3 regions of the Allobosea sp. 01N443 genome follow, and region 3 is predicted to be linked to each of the others. Evidence: riboswitches for the same ligand, from Rfam matches in the RefSeq annotation. Region 3 holds a riboswitch; each other region holds the start of a gene.

Region 1 (2,252 bases), on a different contig from region 3:
GAAGGCGTCGAGCGCCTTGCGTTCACCTGTCGCCCAGGCGCCCTTGATGAACTGCACCACCCCGACGCGCCAGTCATGGCCGAGAGCCCGCAGGATCAATCCGAAGGCGGCGGTCGACTTGCCCTTGCCTGGCCCCGTATTGACGATCAGGAGTCCCTTTTCGATCGTCTTGGCGGCGACCTCGGCATCCTGCACCGCCTTGCGCTTTTCCATCTTGGCCTTGTGGCGGGCGGCCTCGTCAGCATCGATCGTCATCGGAACCTCCTGCTCATTTCACCTGCATCGGCAGACCGGCGACCATGAAGATCACCCGGTCGGCCCGCGCCGCAAGCATCTGGTGCAACCGCCCCGCCTCGTCGCGGAACCGTCGGGCGAGCGCATTCTCGGGCACGATACCGAGCCCGACCTCGTTGGAAACCAGGACCACCGGGCCACGTGCCGAAACGCAGGCCTCGACCAGTTCCCGGCTTGCAGCCGCCACATCCTGCTCTGCCAGTATCACGTTGGTCAGCCAGAGCGTCAGGCAGTCCACCAGGGCAGGTTGCCCCGCGGGAACCGCGCGGATCGCCTGCGCCAGGGCCAGCGGCGCATCGATGGTCATCCAATCCTGCGACCGGCGGGCGCGGTGCTCGGCAATCCGGGCGCGCATCTCATCGTCATAGGCCTGCGCCGTGGCGAGATAGATCCAGGGCGCCGGCACCATCTCGATCAGGGCCTCGGCATGGCGGCTCTTGCCGGAGCGGGCGCCGCCCAGAACGAGGGTAAGAGGGGAAAGGATCGCTGCCACTGCCAAAATCTCAACCCAGGGAAGATCAGCCTAAGGAACGGACCTGGCGAGCGAAGCGAAACAAGCCGGGACAGGCCATCAGAGATCACATCGCTTCACTGCGCTCGCAATCACGATCGCTGCATTGCACAGCACCGTGCAGATGGCTAATGATCATCCCCGACGGTGCCTCTGCAAGGAGGTGAAAAGGGAACGCGGTGCGATACCGCGGCTGCCCCCGCAACTGTAAGCGGCGAGTTTCGCGCCATCGGCCACTGGGATTGTCCCGGGAAGGCGGCGAGAGATCCGGACCCGCGAGCCAGGAGACCTGCCGTCGATGAGTGATGCAATCCAGCGGGCTGCCGGCGGGGTGGCCAAGGAGACCGAGATGACGACGAATACGGCTTCGATCACCACCCAGGCCAGCGCATCCGAGCGCGTCAAGGCTGTCGCAGCTGCCCTGGCACTCGGCGCAGCCCTGATCTTCACCGTCGGCTTCGCCCATTCGACCAGCGTTCACAACGCAGCCCACGACACGCGCCACACCCTCGCCTTTCCCTGCCACTGAGGGAAAGGCAACATGGTCAATCGTGTTCTCACGGTCAGTCTTCTGGCCGGGCTTCTTGCTGGGCTCCTGGTCGCAGCACTCCAGCATGTCACCACCACGCCGCTGATCCTCAAGGCGGAAACCTTTGAGACGGCGTTGCGCGCAGCCGAGCTTCAGCACGCCAGCTTCACCGGCGATGCCAGGATCGTCCTTGCCCATGGCGGCGCCGACGCAGCCGACCACGCCGAGTGGAAGCCACAGGACGGCTTGCAGCGCACGGCCTTCACCACCATCGTCACCATTGCGACCGCGATCGGCTTTGCCGCCCTGCTGCTCGGCGGCATGATCGCAGCGGGCGATGCCATCACTGAACGGACCGCACTGATCTGGGCGGCTTGCGGCTTCCTGGCCTTCGGCCTCGTGCCGGCGACCGGGCTCGCACCGGAATTGCCCGGCAGCGCGTCAGCCGAACTGCTCCACCGCCAGACCTGGTGGATCGCCACCGCGCTCGTCACCGCCGGCGGCCTCTGGGTCTTCCTGCGGACGGAGGCGAGCTGGCTGCGGGCACTTGCCGTGCTTGCCATGCTCGTCCCGCATCTGATCGGCGCACCACATCCCGCCGCCCCGGAGAGCAAGGTCCCGGCCGAAATCGCAGCGCATTTCGCCGCGCTCTCGCTCGCGCTCCAGGCTGCCCTCTGGCTCGCTACCGGCTTTGCCGTCGGCGTGCTCTGGCCCTGGGCGACGCGCCGTGCCGCAGCCCCGGCCAAGGCCTGACGCTGAGCGCGATCCCCCGGGATCGCGCCGGAAGCAAAGGAACCGGCCTATGCCCGAAGGCGATGTCACCATTTTCGTCTGCGTCGCCTGCCGGCGCGCGCGGGCGGACCTGCCGGAGGGTTACGACCAGCCCGGACTGGGTTTTGCCGAGGCGCTGCGCGAACG
Region 2 (2,252 bases), on a different contig from region 3:
CTCGGCCTCGAGATCCGCATTCTCTCCGGCGACCGAAGCGAAGCTGTCGCGCCGGTCGCCTCGGCCCTCGGTATCACGGAGGCCGAAGCCGGCCTGCGTCCCGACGAGAAGCTCAAGGCGCTCGACCGGCTCAGCGCCAAGGGGCGCAAGGTGCTGATGATCGGCGACGGGCTCAACGACGCTCCGGCCCTTGCCAAGGCCCATGTTTCGATCTCGCCGATCAGCGCGACCGACCTGGCGCAGGCCTCGGCCGACATTGTCTTCATCGGCGACAGCTTGATGCCGGTCGCCGACAGCCTGCGCATCGCCCGCAGGGCGCGCAACCTCATGCTGGAAAACCTCTGGTTTGCGGTGCTGTACAATGCCGTCGCGGTGCCGATTGCCGTCGCGGGCTTCGCGACGCCGCTCGTCGCAGCCGTCGCGATGTCGGGATCGTCACTGGTGGTCACGCTCAACGCGCTGCGCGCGGGACGCGGCCTGTCGCGGCAGAATACGGGAGTGGCGTCATGAATATCCTGGTGATCCTGTTCCCCCTGGCGCTCGGTCTCGGACTGCTGGGGTTGGCGGCCTTCTTCTGGTGCATGCGCACCGGCCAGTTCAGCGATCTCGAGGGACCGAGCTGGCGCATTTTGAGGGATGACGACCTGCGTTCGCCTGGGGACACCCGCACCAACGATCATTGACGCAGCGGCCGTTCCGGCCTTACCTCGCCAGCGACGGTTCCCTTAGGGGATCAAAAGGGAATGCGGTGCGGATGGTTCGCCATTCAATGCCGTGGCTGCCCCCGCAACTGTAAGCGGCGAGCCTTTCGCCACACGCCACTGGGGCCCTCGGACCTGGGAAGGCGGCGACAAGGCACCGACCCGCGAGCCAGGAGACCTGCCGTCAGCCGTGGTCACACGCGAACACGTTCGGACGGGGTGTTTCGATCGCTTGTTGAACTGCACGCTGGCTAAGGGCAGCGGACGGGGCCTCGCGTTCGCGGTGACGTGCCACAGACGTCAACGCCCGAGGTTCCATCGTGATCCGTCCTCCCAAGGTTGCCCGGCGCAGCCGGCTGCTCATCACCCTGCCGCTCCTTGTCTCCGCCGGCTCCCTCCCCCCCAGCCAGGCCTCCGCCCAGTCAGCCACCGAATCGATTGCCCTCGACGAAATCGTCGTCAGCGCGACGACGCGACCCACGCCAGCGCGCGAGATCGCCAATTCCGTGACCGTCATCACCGCGGGCGATATCGAGCGCGAGCAGCGCCGGACCCTGCCGCAGGCGCTCGCCGCCGTTCCCGGCCTCAATATCGTGCAGACCGGCGGGCCGGGCGGGCTGACCTCGGTCTTCATCCGCGGCACCAACTCCAACCACGTCAAGGTATTGATCGACGGCATCGAGGCCAACGACCCGTCGACCCCGAACCGCTCCTTCGATTTCGGCTCGATGCTGACCGACGACATCGAGCGCATCGAAGTGCTGCGCGGACCGCAAAGCGGCCTCTACGGCGCCAACGCGCTGGGCGGCGTCATCTCGATCACCACCAAGCGTGGCGAGGGTCCGCCGAAGCTCACGGCCCGAGCCGAGGCCGGCTCATACGGCACCTTCAACCAGTCGGTCGGCCTCAGCGGCGGCGATGACCGCTTCAACTACGCCCTCAGCATCGCCCATTTCAAATCGGATTCGACCCCGGTGACGCCTCCCGGGCTCGTGCCGTCGGGGCGCCGCGTCAACCCGAATTCCTACGACAATTGGACCTATTCGGCCCGGTTCGGCGTCGCGCTGTCCGATACGCTGTCGCTGAACTGGGTCGGCCGCTACACTGACGGCTACCTGCTCTTCACCGGCGATTCCGGCTTTCCGAGCACGCCCAGCAGCTTCCGCAGCAGCCAGGACTACAAGCAGGCCTTCACCCGCGGAGAGGTCGTCTGGGATCCGCTTGGTGGGCGCTTCGTCAATCGCTTCGGCCTGTCCTACAGCAATCAGGACCGCACCGGCCGCACGCCGAATGCGATTGGTATCCTCGGCCTGCCGACGGAGAATCTCGGCGAGCGCACCAAGGTCGACTGGCGCGGCGACCTTGAGTTGATGAAGGGGCAGACCCTGGTGATGGGTCTGCAATACGAGCGCGAACGGCTGGAAACCCGCGCGCTCACGGCATCCAACGGCAATACGGGCGCCTTTGCCGAACTCCAGTCGAATTTCGGCGACCGGCTCTTCATGGTCTCGAACATCCGCTACGACGATGACGAGACCTTTGGCGGCCACA
Region 3 (2,252 bases):
TGATCCGCGACGCTGCCGAACTCGAGGCCGCCTATGGCCGGGACACCATGCCGCGCGGCTTCCTCGGCCTGAATGCTGCGCTCTGCGAGCAGTACATGCATTTCATCGCCAACCGCCGTTGCGCGCAGCTCGGCCTCGCGCCGGTCTTCGCGGAAACGGAAAACCCGTTCCCCTGGATGAGCGAGGCGATGGACCTGAAGAAGGAGAAGAACTTCTTCGAGACCCGCGTCATCGAATACCAGAACGGCGGCGCTCTGAGCTGGGAGTGAGCTGAGAAGGATGGAGCCGTCTCGCTGCAGGGCTCCATCAGCAGGCGGTGTGGTCGGTGCCTGCGGCTTGACGCCGCCTTGGGCCCCTCTATGGTCGGCCGCGATCAAGGTTCCTCGGGTCCAGGCCCGAAGCTAAGAGGGAATTCGGTGAGGCGCCCTGCGCCGAATCCGAGGCTGCCCCCGCAACTGTAAGCGGCGAGCTCTTCTCCCAACGTCCACTGGCGCTCTCACGCCGGGAAGGCCGGGCGAAGCCAGCGCTGACCCGCGAGCCAGGAGACCTGCCCTGATCGCAGAAGCGTCTTTCGGGCGGGGTGTCCGGGGGGATTTGCGTCGGCGGCAGGTCGTAGACCCGCACCCCCGAACCGATCCGCTCAAGCTCCCGGCTCGTCATCTCGGGGAGCGATGAATTCCATGTCCATGATGCCGAACCACGCGGTCGCAGCCGCGGCAGAGCGCTTGACGCAGACTCGTCGAGCAGTCTATCAAAATTGTAATATTGTTGCATTACAGGATCGGCCGTGCGAGGCCCTCGAGCCTCGCGACGCATGCCGTCGCTCGACGCTATCGGAGACTTCAATGCGCAGCGCCGCACGCCTTTCTTGCCTTTCGTTCGTCGCAGCCATCGGCATGTCGATGTCCGGAGCGGCCTTGGCCGCGCCGACGCAGTATCCGCTGACGCTGGAGAATTGCCGGGAGACGATAACGTTCAACCAGGCGCCAAAGCGCGTCGTGGCGGTCGGACAGACGCAGACCGAGATCCTCTACGCGCTCGGGCTCGGCGACAAGGTCGTGGGCACAGCCGTGTGGTTCAGCCCTGTCGCGAAGCCCTATGAGGCGGTCAACGCCAAGGTGAAGCGGCTTGCCGACAACGATCCGAGTTTCGAGGCCGTCGTCGCCCAGGAACCCGACCTCGTGACTGCGATGTTCGAATGGCATATCGGCCCCAACGGCATCGTCGGCAAGCGCGACCAGTTTGCGAAGCTGAAGGTGCCGACCTATGTCTCGCCCACCGACTGCGTCGGAAAGGACAATTCCGGGCCGGGCGACGGCGTCCGCACGCAGATGTTCACGATGGATCTCGTCTACCGCAATATTCGCGAGTTCGGGCAGATCTTCGACGTCTCCGATCGCGCCGAGGCGCTGGTCGCCGAATTGAAGGCCCGCGAGGACAAGGCGGTCGCTTCTGTGGCCGGTATCAAGCCGCAGGATGTCCCCGTCGTGGTCTGGTTCTCCAGCAAGGACATCAAGGGCGACGCCTTCCTGGCCGGCAAGAATGGCGTGCCTGCCTATATCCTGTCGAAGCTCGGCGCCCGGAACGTCATCACCACCAACGAGGAATGGCCGCTGGTCGGTTGGGAGACCGTCGCTTCCGCCAACCCTGYCGTCATCGTCGTGGTCAAGATGGATCGCCGGCGTTTCCCAGCAGATGACATCAATCTCAAGCTCGACTTCCTCAAGACCGACGCGGTTGCGAGCAAGCTCGACGCCAGTCGGCAGCAGCGGATCGTGATCATGGATGTCGGCGCGACCAGGGCCGGGCTTGATACGATCGACGGCATCGAGGCGCTGGCCAACGGCATCAAGAGCTTCGGCCTCACCAAGTGAGCCATGGAGTGGTTCGGCCCAACTGGTTGGCGAGGGGCGCAGTAGCGATCCTCGCCTTCGTCCTGCTGATACTCGCGATCGCGCTCGCCGTGACGATCGGCGAAATGTCGATCCCGCTTGCCACGGTCTTCAGGGCCCTGGGCAACGGGTTGTTCGATCTCGACTACCCCGTGAGCGCGATCCAGCAGGGCGTCATCTTCGACTACCGGTTGAGCCGGGCTGTGGTGGCGGCCCTCTGCGGAGGAGCGCTCGCGCTTTCGGGGGCAATCCTGCAGGCGCTGCTGCGCAATCCGCTCGCAGAGCCCTATATCCTCGGTATCTCGGCCGGAGCCTCGACGGGTGCGGTCGCGGTGATGATCCTGGGCTTCGGCGGTGCTG

What was found. A riboswitch is a leader RNA that binds a small molecule or an ion and turns the genes downstream of it on or off. The one in region 3 is predicted to bind cobalamin.
Region 1: it holds a riboswitch for cobalamin, as region 3 does, so the genes downstream of both, AC1DRP_RS08790 (CbtB domain-containing protein) here and AC1DRP_RS15540 (ABC transporter substrate-binding protein) in region 3, are expected to answer to the same signal.
Region 2: it holds a riboswitch for cobalamin, as region 3 does, so the genes downstream of both, AC1DRP_RS06545 (TonB-dependent receptor plug domain-containing protein) here and AC1DRP_RS15540 (ABC transporter substrate-binding protein) in region 3, are expected to answer to the same signal.

Annotation. Positions count from the first base shown of each region.
Region 1 covers NZ_JBFTRC010000022.1:8,166-10,417, forward strand. The annotation lists gene cobO (cob(I)yrinic acid a,c-diamide adenosyltransferase) at 1-255, opposite strand, end outside; gene cobU (bifunctional adenosylcobinamide kinase/adenosylcobinamide-phosphate guanylyltransferase) at 269-793, opposite strand; cobalamin riboswitch at 934-1,116, shown strand; gene AC1DRP_RS08790 (CbtB domain-containing protein) at 1,104-1,334, shown strand; gene AC1DRP_RS08795 (CbtA family protein) at 1,347-2,087, shown strand; gene AC1DRP_RS08800 (DUF1636 family protein) at 2,137-2,252, shown strand, end outside.
Region 2 covers NZ_JBFTRC010000014.1:54,453-56,704, forward strand. The annotation lists gene AC1DRP_RS06535 (heavy metal translocating P-type ATPase) at 1-510, shown strand, start outside; gene ccoS (cbb3-type cytochrome oxidase assembly protein CcoS) at 507-683, shown strand; cobalamin riboswitch at 701-901, shown strand; gene AC1DRP_RS06545 (TonB-dependent receptor plug domain-containing protein) at 1,022-2,252, shown strand, end outside.
Region 3 covers NZ_JBFTRC010000054.1:18,346-20,597, forward strand. The annotation lists gene AC1DRP_RS15535 (ribonucleotide-diphosphate reductase subunit beta) at 1-269, shown strand, start outside; cobalamin riboswitch at 360-569, shown strand; gene AC1DRP_RS15540 (ABC transporter substrate-binding protein) at 846-1,874, shown strand; gene AC1DRP_RS15545 (FecCD family ABC transporter permease) at 1,883-2,252, shown strand, end outside.